Linked DNA regions of Marinoscillum sp. 108. The protein of the gene in region 1 interacts with the protein of each later gene in a pairwise test. Links are inferred from orthologs where the notes say so. Each region holds a gene or a part of one and is shown in the gene's direction. Other genes may lie near its edges. The genes, in order: topA and GV030_RS19350.

Evidence for each region.
Region 2: the proteins of topA (region 1) and GV030_RS19350 interact in binary tests that used the Escherichia coli proteins (3 or more experiments, as listed by UniProt). The link is inferred for Marinoscillum sp. 108 from one-to-one orthologs.

What each region holds. Positions count from the first base shown.
Region 1 is NZ_LR734817.1:271,401-277,605, forward strand. The notes cover bases 1,442-4,477. They hold topA (type I DNA topoisomerase), read left to right. Parts: upstream 1,442-1,812; coding sequence 1,813-4,143; downstream 4,144-4,477. Other genes in these bases: GV030_RS18505 (histidine phosphatase family protein), read right to left, coding at 1,442-1,693; dnaN (DNA polymerase III subunit beta), read right to left, coding at 4,219-4,477. In the rest of the region: GV030_RS18495 (Tex family protein), read right to left, coding at 1-476; GV030_RS18500 (TlpA disulfide reductase family protein), read left to right, coding at 647-1,222; more of GV030_RS18505, read right to left, coding at 1,223-1,441; more of dnaN, read right to left, coding at 4,478-5,343; GV030_RS18520 (hypothetical protein), read right to left, coding at 5,469-6,205. UniProt on the Escherichia coli protein: Releases the supercoiling and torsional tension of DNA, which is introduced during the DNA replication and transcription, by transiently cleaving and rejoining one strand of the DNA duplex.
Region 2 is NZ_LR734817.1:442,165-448,271, reverse strand. What follows is about bases 2,067-5,004. They hold GV030_RS19350 (YigZ family protein), read left to right. Parts: upstream 2,067-3,198; coding sequence 3,199-3,810; downstream 3,811-5,004. Other genes in these bases: nhaC (Na+/H+ antiporter NhaC), read right to left, coding at 4,390-5,004; GV030_RS19345 (3'-5' exonuclease), read right to left, coding at 3,803-4,384; GV030_RS19355 (lipopolysaccharide assembly protein LapB), read left to right, coding at 2,067-3,166. In the rest of the region: GV030_RS19365 (glycosyltransferase), read left to right, coding at 1-1,080; GV030_RS19360 (GNAT family N-acetyltransferase), read right to left, coding at 1,069-1,680; more of GV030_RS19355, read left to right, coding at 2,048-2,066; more of nhaC, read right to left, coding at 5,005-5,826; GV030_RS19335 (FAD-binding oxidoreductase), read right to left, coding at 5,866-6,107.

The sequences.
Region 1 (6,205 bases):
CCCTGTAGCGCGGCATTCACATCTTCCACACCTTTCTCCTCACTGATGTATTGCTCCGCTTCCTGCTCAGGTGATACATTTCCCTGTTGCCACAATACTTTGGCCAGGGGCTCCAGTCCCTTTTCTTTGGCTACGGAAGCTTTGGTCTTTCGCTTGGGTTTGTAAGGAAGATAAAGGTCTTCCAGGGCAGCCATCGTTTCAGCAGCTTCTATTTTCTTCTTTAGTTCGGGAGTCAACTTTTCCTGCTCTTCTATGGACTTAAGAATCGCCTCCCTGCGTTTATCCAAATCCCTTAGCTGGGCCAGTCGATCCCTTACCGCCGCCACTTCTACTTCATCCATGGTACCTGTGAGTTCCTTCCGGTATCGGGAAATAAAAGGCACAGTGGCACCCCCATCCAATAGGGTGGTGGTGGCTTCTACAAAGCGGGGTTGTAATGAGAGTTCCTGGGCTATCTTAGCAGCGTAATTGATCATGTTGTTGTTTTATAATTGATGTTTTCAAAAGGAGAAAACATCCGGTAATTTTTGTTCTAACGTAATTCGTTTAGGCGTGGTCCCGACAATCGGGCGCCAAAAATATCATTTCTCTGATTTTATCAGAAAGATTGCGTTAGATAAATGAGAATATTTTCAGAAGCAGAAAAATGAGCAAGAAATCTTACAGAAAAGAACTGATAGAATGGACCATTATTGTGGTAGTGGGTCTGACACTTTATGTCACCGGACTGCATACCGAGGTGATCGGACAAATTCAGCGGGTGGTTCTGGCCACAGGAATCATGCAGCCCGAGGCAGATGATGAGAAGGCAACAGCCAGCTACGATCTCAGGCTTTCTAATATCGCCGGCAAACCAGTCAGTTTTTCAACCTTTCGGGGCCAAACGATCTTTCTTAATTTCTGGGCGACCTGGTGTCCACCATGTATTGCGGAGATGCCAGACATAGAAGACCTCTACCAGAAAATGGGGAAGGACGTGACCTTCGTGATGATCTCACTGGATGAAGATCGGGACAAGGCCCGGAGGTTCGTTGACAGAAAAGGATTTGAGCTCCCGGTATACTTCCTGGAGTCTCCACTGCCCTCACCGTACAACCCCAGCTCCATCCCCACCACCTATGTCATCTCTCCGGATGGTCAGGTAGTGCTCACCCGCCACGGCATGGCTAAATATGACACGGAAGAGTTTAGGGCATTTCTCTCCACACTCACACCGAAGTAGTTAGATGGTTTTCTTAAAGCCCACCCCTTTGGAGATCTCTGACCAAGCCAGGTCCTCAAACTCGATCCTGACCAGCTCCCCGGGAGTCATGTCTCCAAAGTTGGCACTTGTGAGGTAATCATAGAGGTAGGAAATGCCGGGGTTATGACCAATGATCAATATCACGCTATCTGCTTCATCCTGTTTGGTGATCAGTTCGAAGAGCGTGCGCACTGAGGCTTCATATATTTCCTCCATGTAATGCACCGGCAATGTGTAATCCAGTTCTTCAGTGAATATCTCGGCTGTTTGCTGGGTTCTGTTGGCGGTACTGCAGTACACTTTGTCAGGATAAAAAGACTTCAACTTCATGGCCTGACCCAAAGACCGAAGCTGAATCACACCATTCACAGTCAATGATCGGTCAAAATCAGATCCCTGGAAACCATACTCGGCCTGTCCGTGCCGCAATAAATAAAGATTCTTAACCATTTCGATTTTTTTTGGTTAACTCACCAGCTAAAGCTAAAGAAACCTTTAAACCCAGAAGGTGCTATTCTTTAGGTAATTAATAAAATTTCAAGATATTTACCACCTTAAAAAATCTGAGCATGGCAAAAAACCTGGTAATAGTAGAGTCTCCGGCAAAAGCAAAAACGATAGAAGGGTATTTGGGTAGCGATTACCAAGTGAAGTCATCTTACGGTCATGTAAGAGATCTCCCCAAAGGAGATAAGGCCATAGACATTGCCAACGGCTTCAAACCCACCTATGAGGTTTCAGCAGACAAAAAGGAGGTCATCAGAGAACTCAAGAAATTGGCGAAGGCAGCTGAGACCATCTACCTCGCGAGTGATGATGACCGTGAAGGAGAGGCCATTTCCTGGCATTTGAAAGAAGCACTGAACCTCAATGACTCCAATACAAGAAGAATTGTTTTTCGTGAGATCACCAAAAATGCGATTCAAAACGCCATACAGAATCCTCGGGGAATTGATATAGACCTGGTCAATGCACAGCAAGCCAGACGAATTCTGGACAGATTGGTAGGTTTTGAGTTATCCCCTGTCCTTTGGAAAAAAGTACGCCGGGGATTATCTGCCGGTCGGGTACAGTCCGTAGCTGTCCGCATGGTGGTAGAAAGAGAGCGTGAGATAGATCAGTTTGAAGCTCAGTCTAGTTTCAAGATCTCGGCCTTGTTTGACCTGGATCAGGGAAAAGTGCTTCAGGCAGAATTGGGCAAACGTTTCAAAACTGAAGCAGAAGCACAGGCTTTTCTCAACCTCTGCACAGGTGCCGATTTTGAAATCAGTAACCTGGAGACCAAACCGGCCAAGAAAAGTCCGGCTCCTCCTTTTACCACTTCTACACTCCAGCAGGAGGCCAGTAGGAAACTAGGCTACTCAGTGTCCTATACCATGTCACTGGCCCAAAAGCTCTACGAGGCAGGTAAGATCTCTTACATGAGAACTGACTCTGTAAACCTGTCACAAGAGGCCATCGCCAGTGCGAATTCGGAAATATCCGGCTCTTATGGCAAAGACTTTATTCAAAACCGGTCTTACAAAACCAAATCGCAATCTGCACAGGAAGCTCACGAAGCAATTCGTCCTACAGATTTCCATGTACAGTCGGTGAGTGCGGGCTCAGCAGAAGGCCGACTTTATGAGCTCATCTGGAAGCGGGCTATCGCCTCGCAGATGGCTGATGCTCAGCTGGAAAAAACAACCGCCACCATCAGTATCTCCACCACCGACGAAGTGCTCGTGGCACGTGGTGAAGTGATCAAATTTGAAGGATTCCTAAAAGTGTATCTGGAGTCCACCGATGATGACGAAGACGAAGAACAAAAATCGATGCTCCCTCCCCTGGCCATAGGGCAGAAACTGGACCTACAGCAAATGCTGGGAAAAGAAGGTTTTACCAGACCTCCGGCCAGATATACTGAAGCCAGTCTGGTGAAGCAGTTGGAAGAAAAAGGGATCGGCCGACCGTCTACTTATGCCCCTACCATCTCTACCATACAGAAGCGTGAGTACGTGATCAAGGAATCACGTGATGGCAAGGAGCGACAGTATGTGGAGCTAGTACTGGCCAAAGGGCAGATCAACAAAACCACAAAAACCGAAATGACCGGGGCAGAGAAAAACAAACTCTTCCCTACCAATATTGCCATGATCGTCAACGATTTTCTGGTAGAACATTTCGAAAATGTAGTGGATTACTCTTTCACCGCAGATGTGGAGAAAGAGTTTGACGACATAGCCAATGGCACCAAAGCCTGGGAGCAAATGATCCAGTCATTTTACGGCAAGTTTCACACGAAAGTGGAAAACACCGATAGTCTGGAACGTGCGGATATCTCTGCGGCGCGGGAGCTGGGCACAGACCCTAAGACCGGCAAAAACATCTACGCACGGATGGGCAAATACGGCGCCTACGTGCAGTTGGGGGAATCACCCGAAAAGGAAGATGACGAAAAGCCTCAGTACGCCAGTCTGAAGAAAGGTCAGTTTCTTGAAAACGTCACCATAGAGGAAGCCCTTGAACTTTTCAAGCTACCTCGTAATCTGGGTGAGTTTGAAGACAAGGTGATGACTGCCGCCATTGGTCGCTTTGGTCCATATATCCGCCACGATGGCAAGTTTGTTTCCCTTCCAAAAGAGATGGATCCCCTCACGGTGACGGAAGAAGAAGCCATAGAGCTGATCCTGGCTAAGCGGGAAGCAGATGCCAACAAGTTTATCAAGACCTTTGATGAAGACCCTGAAGTGCAGGTACTCAACGGTAGGTACGGCGCCTATATCAAGTTTGGGAAGAAGAATGTGAAAATCCCGAAAGACAAGGTACCCGAGGAGCTGACCTATGCCGAGTGTAAAGAGCTGGCAGACAAAACGCCCGAGAAAAAAGGCCGGGGTGGCGGAGCCAGGAAGAAAAAATAATCATAGACAAAAAACACAAAAGGGGCTCCTGAAAATTTTCAAGAGCCCCTTTTTTATAAAGTTGACCGAATCTACTTACACGTAGTTGTTCAGCATCACTGGCATCACCAGTAAAAGAATGTCTTCGTTTTCGTCTTTCTCTACAGGTAAAATGATACCTGCTCGGTTCGGTGCGTTGAGTTTCAAGGTGATCTCTTCCGCGTCCATGTTGTTGAGCATTTCGATCAAAAACTTGGCATTGAAGCCAATCTCGATATCCTCTCCGTCATGCTCACAAGACAATCGCTCACTGGCTTCGTTGGAGAAGTCCAAATCCTCAGCAGAGATCAACAATTCACTACCTGTGATCTTCAACCGCACCTGATGAGTGGTCTTATTGGCGTAAATGGCAATCCGCTTCAGAGAGCTCAGGAGCTCACTCTTGTTGATGTTCATCGCATTCTCATTGTCTGAAGGAATCACGTTCTCGTAATCCGGGAATCGCTCATCGATCAGTCGGCATATCATCTTCACATTGTTGAAGCTGAAGAATGCATTAGAAGCGTTAAACTCAAGGTTAACGTTGGTATTTTCAGAAGGAAGTGTAGACTTCAAAAGCGTCAGTGCCTTCCTTGGAATGATCATATTGTGCGCCATGTCAGAGGCAATATCCACTCGTCGGTATCTAATCAGTCGGTGACTGTCCGTAGCCACAAAGGTGGTATTGGTCTCATCCAGTTTGATGTATACCCCTGTCATTGCAGGTCTTAGTTCATCATTGCTGGTGGCATAGATGGTGCTGTTGATGGCCTGGGCCAGTACTCCCGATGACATATTCACCGCATACCCATCAGACACTGTAGGGATCTTAGGGAAGTCCGTTGCGTTCTCGCCACTTAGCTTGTATCTACCGTTATCCGAATTGATCTCTATGCTATAAGTATCCGCATCGATGGAAAAGGTCACCGGCTGCTCAGGCAAGTTTCTGAGTGTCTCCAAAAGAATCTTGGCGGGAATGGCAATACTTCCATTCTCCTTAGCTTCCACTTCCAGCTCAGTGATCATGCTTGTCTGAAGATCAGATGCAGTGATCGTCAAAGTACCATCTGTGATTTCAAAAAGAAAATTCTCAAGAATAGGCACCACGGGATTCGTTGTGATCACACCATTGATGGCAGAAAGTTGCTTAAGCAGGTAAGATGATGATACTATAAATTTCATGGATTCACGATTTCAATTGGGCGTCAAATTTAACCCGAAATTGTCATTGGAAAAAAATATACCGGAGAATTGGTTTCCCTAATAATAATCTTTCGATTGAATGGTCCCTCAATGTGGTCTGGGTCCTATTTTTTATACTTAAAATCCTCCTTTTTCAATAAAATCTCCTTCATTCGCCTGTCATCTACCACCAGCATGGATCCTTCATAGGTCATTAGCAGATAAAAGCGATCTCCGGATAACTTCGGAAAAATGTCTATAACCACAGGTGCCTCCTGATTGATGGCCTCAATGGTGAGGGTAGCAAGTGGTGGCATTTTAGAGAGGCTGTCGTATTTTTCAAACCGACCGGCACTCAACCATTCGTTGGTCTGAAAGAGTTGAAACAGGTTGAGATAGTTGACCACTGCATTGGAGTCAATGGGGGCAATGTCCTCTACGACAAAGAAGTCCTTGTCGAAATTGATGGTAAAATCTGAGTCATCTGACTGTTGATAATCCAAAGTCAGTTTTTGAATCGTCCTCCAACTGGCATCCACCACCAGCCGATCGCGCCATTGGGCAGGCTTCAGTTCGAAAAGTCCCCCCAGGTACTCATTGTATCCGGGGATGTGCACCTCATAAACCTCCTCACTTCCGGTCAGTGCAAAATAGGTCTTGGTCTTGGTAGGATTTCCCCAAACTCTGAAATTCAACGGGTTTGCCCCGCCTACGGCTACTTCAATACCTTCTTCGGGCTCTATATCCACTGGTTTCTTCACTTTCACCCTCGTCAGGATGGAAAAGAGCAGTTGCCGAACAGACGGGTCAGCAGGATATTGATCATTCACACGCCACTTTCCCGTGTTTTTGGATAATGCCA
Region 2 (6,107 bases), 170 kb from region 1 along the record:
CCCAACTGGAACGTTGGGATCAGTCTTTGGGGATCTCATGAACCCAAGCTGTGGCTGAAAGCTTACGCGCCATTGGGCGGCTTCATCAAATACAATTCCAAGCCGCCTATTCGTAAATATGAGATTCAACTGGAATACAATTGCGTGGAGTTTTTCACCCCAGCTTTCACGTGGACCCGAAAGTTTCGCAATGGCAACATCCGCGGGATCATTGCGGCCAATCGACAAAACTTCGAGCGCTTTACTACACACTTCGGAAGGCCCGATGTAATCCACGCACATGTATCCTATCCTGCGGGAGCCATCGCCAGGGCTCTATCTGAGGCCTATCAGGTACCTTATGTGATCACCGAGCATATGAGTCCTTTTCCTATGGCTTCTTTCAAGAAGGACATTCAAAAAACCGTACTTCCGCCCTTGCGTGCAGCCGGTCAGGTACTTGCTGTGAGTCAGGCACTGATCAAGAGGCTCAGTGAATTCGGGGTAAGGGCTGATCGTATTTCCAACTTTCTGGACGATCGTTTTTTTACACCAGGAAGTGCTCAAACGGGGCGGTTTACGCTTGTGGCCGTTGGCCGATTGGAGGCACAGAAGAATTATGAGGCGCTGCTGGAATCCATCGCGCATGTGCAGAAGACTGGTGTGGATTTTGCACTGAAGGTCATTGGCACAGGCTCCAGGGAAAAACACCTGCGAAATCAATGTAGTCAGCTTCACCTTGACGGAAATGTGGAGTGGCTGGGAGAATGTAATCAGAATGAGGTACGCCAGGCCTTAAGGTCGGCCAATTTGATGGTGAATACAAGTAGGCACGAAAATCAGCCGGTGGCCATCCTGGAGGCGATGGCCTGCGGAGTACCCGTGCTTACTTTCGATTGGGATGGGGCGGATGAGCTGGTTTTTGGGGATGCTGGAGAGGTATTGCCATCTGACCCCATTCTGCTGGCTGAAAAAGTGAAGTCTTTGGCTCAGAAAAATCCATATGATCCTCAAAAGGTAAGAGCCACTTTCGAAGATCACTTTGGCACTGTTGCTCAGGTACAAAAGCTGGAACAGTATTACCAAAGGCTATTGGAGTGATTTGATGAAAGTGCTTCTGGTGGTTCTGATACCACCCATTCTTTCTTTGAAGGTGATCAGGCTCTTTTGAGGCGCGGTATTGACAGACGAAATGCCAAGGTCGATGAATTGAAACCCACGCTCCTGATAGTACTGGTACAGGTAAGCTATGAGGTGAACCATCGGGCTTTCTGTTTTATAGGCTGGGGCAGTGGCTGGTAGGAAATAATAGGTGATTCCTTCAATAGGAATCACCATAATAGCGGCAGCAAGCAGCGTCCCATTTCTTTCGGCAGTGAAAATCTGATAGCGATCCGGGAATGTCCGGAACAGTCGCTCTAAGATTTCAAAATCCATATTGATTTCCAGACCCTGATTTTTTCGGCATTGTGCGATGAAGTCGTAAACAGACCGCAACTCTGATACATTGACCAGCGATAGATCAAAAGTGGGAGTTTGCTTGAGTTTTCTCTGTTGCATAGTGTGGATTTTTTCCCACAACGGCCCATTGATGGGAATGTAATGAGCAATTTCACTGACCCGCTCAGAAAAACCGAGCTGCTCCAGCCAGCTTCTATCCGGAACCCCCGTATAATAGTGGGGCGGAAGTGTGATTTCCAATGAGGAAATACCGTTTTGAGTAAGTGACTTTTCTGATTTTTCGTAAAATTGTAAGAAATCTGATTTCCGGCCGTTAAAACATGTAAATCCACCAATGGGGCTTTTGGGAAGACAAATGGCCTTATTATCGATACACTCAACACAAAAAACTATATGGTCAGAATGAAATCGGTGATAACTTTGAAAGTGCTGTACCTTCGCGTAATCTTCATGACAATAAAGCATAAACCCCAAATCCTTATTCATAGACCATCTATTCTTACATTCATTGTGTCCCTAAAGTTAGTCAGGTGATCGTTTCCAGTTCTACCCGGCTTGCTTTAAATTACCCTTCATTTTGTACAATTAAATCTACTTTTAGCACAAATTGAAAACAGTAATCATCGCCACATTACTATTTATTTGTCAGGTATCTTATGCCCAGCTGTTCGATAATCCTGTCAATATGCAACTGGTACAGAAAGGCGTATACTTCATTTACAATGTAGAGGAGGACTCTGCCGATGTGTACATTGAAAAAGTAGAAGCCAGACTCCCTAAACATCCCACTGTGCCAATGATGCGTGCCCTCAAGGTGCTCTGGGCTAATATACCCCTTGTGACTGTAGATTCGGTATTTAAGGTATTTAGCGGGCATCTCAGGGAGACCATCCGGTTGGCGGCTTACCTGGATGGCGGCCGACAGACACACCCGGAGGCCATATTTTTTGAAATGGCGGCCCGGGGACTCCTGGCAGAATACTTCGCCGATGATGGGCACTACATGAAAGCCCTGAGTGAGGCAAGCAAGGCTTATGATCTTATCAAAAAAGGATTTGACCTCTCTGAGGAGATTCCCGAGTTTCTTCTTACCACCGGGGTATACAACTACTTTCGTGAAAAATATCCTGAAAAATACCCTGTGTACAGACCGCTGCTCTGGTTTTTCAGAAGTGGAGATGTGGAGTTGGGGATTCAGCAAATCAATGAAGCCACCCAAAAGGCAGTACTGACCAGGGTGGAGGCCTATGTCTACATGTCCTATATCTATCTCCGCTACGAATATCAGCCTCAGAAAGCCCAGTCGTATTTGTGGGAACTGACCAAAGCGTATCCCAATAACCTTTATATCAAGGCCAAACTTCTGGAATCACTTACTCCAAAGAATGATTTTGTGCAGGCTCCCGTGCCGGTGATTAAGGAGTTGTCCAACTCTGACCGGCCCTACTATCAGATGGCAGGCGCATCCTTCATGGGCATCTATCACGAGAAGGTGAAAGGGCAGCCAGATAAGGCTTTGAATGATTATCAAAAGGCCCTGAGGGTAGGCCAGGAAATACCCGGGCACGGGACTTATTATCGTACCCTGGCTTACCTGGGTTTGGGCAGGGTATATGCCAAGAAAGGAATGAAAGGGCAGGCTGAGTATAATCTAAGGAAGGTGTTGGAATCGGGTGAGTCTGAGGATCTTCTCAGCGAGGCGCGGGACTTGCTGGATCAGCTTTGAGCATTTTAACCTAATCTGACTTTCTTTGCGCCGTGATCAACGAGTTTCAGACCATTGTCCATCCCACTGAAGGTTTCTACAAGGAGAAGGGAAGTAAGTTTTTGTCATTTGCCTACCATGTGAAAACCGAAGATGATATCAAGGCACACCTTGAGGCTTTGCGCAAGCAGTACTACGATGCCCGTCACCATTGCTATGCGTATATCATCGGGCTTAAAGAGCAGGCCTATCGAGCCAATGATGATGGAGAACCCAACCATTCGGCCGGAGATCCCATTCTGGGACAGATCAGATCCAAAGAGCTAACCAACTGCCTGGTGGTGGTAGTACGGTATTTTGGTGGGACAAAATTGGGTGTGGGCGGGCTAATCAGTGCCTATAAGATAGCTGCCGAAGATGCCCTCAATAAGGTGGAGGTAGTGAAGATTTATAGCCAAACGCGCTTTTCTATCAGTTTTGGCTATGAGCAGACCTCAGAGGTGGAGCGTGCGCTGGCTGAGTTTGTTGTGGATTATGAGGATAAGGTGTACACAGCAGACTGCCAGTTTGTGGGGTTGCTCCGGGATGAGGATGTACCCGTGCTTGCTGAGAAGGTGAGCCTGCTAAAGGGAGTAGACTTTCAAGTATTACAGGGGGCTATATGACGCCCTTGTCCATCAGCATCCGGTAGATTTTGATACACACCCAGGCATCAGTGGCCGCGTAGGAGAGCTGACCCGGACTGAGCTCCTTGGTCTCCCAATTAGACGTTTGCTGGCTTTTAGAAATCCTCGCTTTTAGAAAAATGCCCGTTAGGCTCTTCATCCCGATCTGGGTAATTCCTAATTCTTTAGCTACTTCATTCAGGTCCAGAAATCCACCAGCCTTGAATGCCCTCATTGCTTTCAACTCTTTGATGTCATCACGGATACTAATCCCCACTTTCAGAATGCCCTGATCTTCAAGAATGTCTTTGAGTTGATCAGGAATGCCAATTTCGCTAATGCGAATGATGAATGCGTCGGTCATGGTGGAGAGCTGGATGATCGCAGTATGGTTATAGTCTCCTTTGGTGAAAGTGGGCTTGGTTTCTGTATCAAACCCCATGATTTCCTGAGTGCGGATGATTTTCAGGGCCTCATCAAGGGCTTCCATAGTTTCCACAGTGTGGATAGTTCCCTCAAATTTGATGAGGGGTAAGTGCTTGATGTCTTCTTTTGGTATCGAACTTGCAAACATTAGGTTTATTTAGCGGGATTTAGTTTTTTGATTTTATACCCCAGATATCCAACCAGAATGGACATAAAGGGGCTGATGATATTGAAAAAGCAAAAAGGCGCATAGACCAGCGTGGACACACCCAGCACACTTGAGTGGTAGGCTCCACAGGTGTTCCAGGGGATGAGTACCGAAGTTACCGTACCGGAGTCCTCCAGCGTTCTGCTGAGGTTTTCGGGGGCAAGTCCTTTCCTTTTGTAAATGTCTGCATACATACGGCCAGGTACTACGATGGCCAGGTATTGGTCAGATGCCGTGACATTAAAAAACACACAGGTACCTACTGTAGCTGTGATCAAAGCCCCTGTGGAGTTGACCAGACTGATCAGGGCTTTGGCAATTCTTTTGAGCATTCCGGAGCTTTCCATGACCCCACCGAAAATCATAGCCGAGAGGATCAGCCAGATGGTACCCAGCATGCCTGCCATACCGCCAGAGCTCAGGAGTTCGTTGACCATATCGTTGCTGGTGGCGATGGATATATCGCCATAAAGGGACTTCATCGTGCCTATGAACATCCCTGATGCTGTAAAGCCTTCACCTACTTCTGCCACCAGTTGTGGCTGAAAGAAGAGTGCGAAAACGGAACCCAGCAAGGTGCCAATAAGCAAAGCCGGAATGGCTGGCATTTTCCGTACGATAAGTACCACCACTACTACGGGGACTATGAACAACCAGCCAGAAATGTAGAATTTATCGTCTATGGCATTAAGTATGGCCTGTGTATCCACCACTGAGGTACTCGTTTCATTGGTGAAGCCCAGCACCAGAAAAATCGTGAGGGCGATACTGATAGAAGGAACAGTGGTAATGGCCATGTACCTGATGTGTGTGAAAAGGTCAGTGCCCGCCATGGCCGGGGCCAGGTTGGTCGTGTCGGAGAGGGGAGACATCTTGTCTCCAAAATAGGCGCCAGAGAGGATAGCCCCAGCCACCATTCCCTCAGAGATTCCAAGGGCCTTACCTATCCCAATGAGGGCGATGCCCACGGTGGCTGCGGTGGTCCAGGAGCTTCCTGTGGCCACAGAGACTATGGAACACACAATGCACGCAGCAACAAGAAATATGGTGGGATTAAGAATCTGCAAACCATAGTAGATCATGGCAGGCACGATGCCACTAAGCAGCCAGGTACCAGCCAGGGAGCCAATGAGCAGAAGAATAAGCAGAGAGGTCATGGCTGAGCTAATACTTCTGACGATTCCATCCTGAATTTCATCCCACCGATAACCCAATCTGATGGCCACGATGGCAGCAACGCCCGCTGATAGGATGAGGACGATCTGATTGGATCCATCCAGTGCAGCATCACCAAAGATGCCCACATTAAAAGAAAGAAGAATAATTAGAAAAAGTACAGGTATAAAGGACTCTAAAAGTGTAGGGTCTCGCTTAATCGCCATCAGTTGTTTTTTTGCCAAAACGAAAAGATAATACAATTTTCAAAAACCATCCCTAACTATCCGCTCTGCCAGTTCTTCACCCAGAAGGCTGCCAAGGGCCACACCCATGCCGCCAAGTCTTACCCCCAGGTATATTCCGGGTTGTACCTTTTGCAGAATAGGCTCTTTGGTTTGGCCAAAGGCCATTATTCCGGACCATTTGAGGTCCACAGTGTAGGCGTTGCCCGGTAGGATGATTTCTTTCAAAATTTGATGCAACTTTTGCTCGATTTTTTCATTGA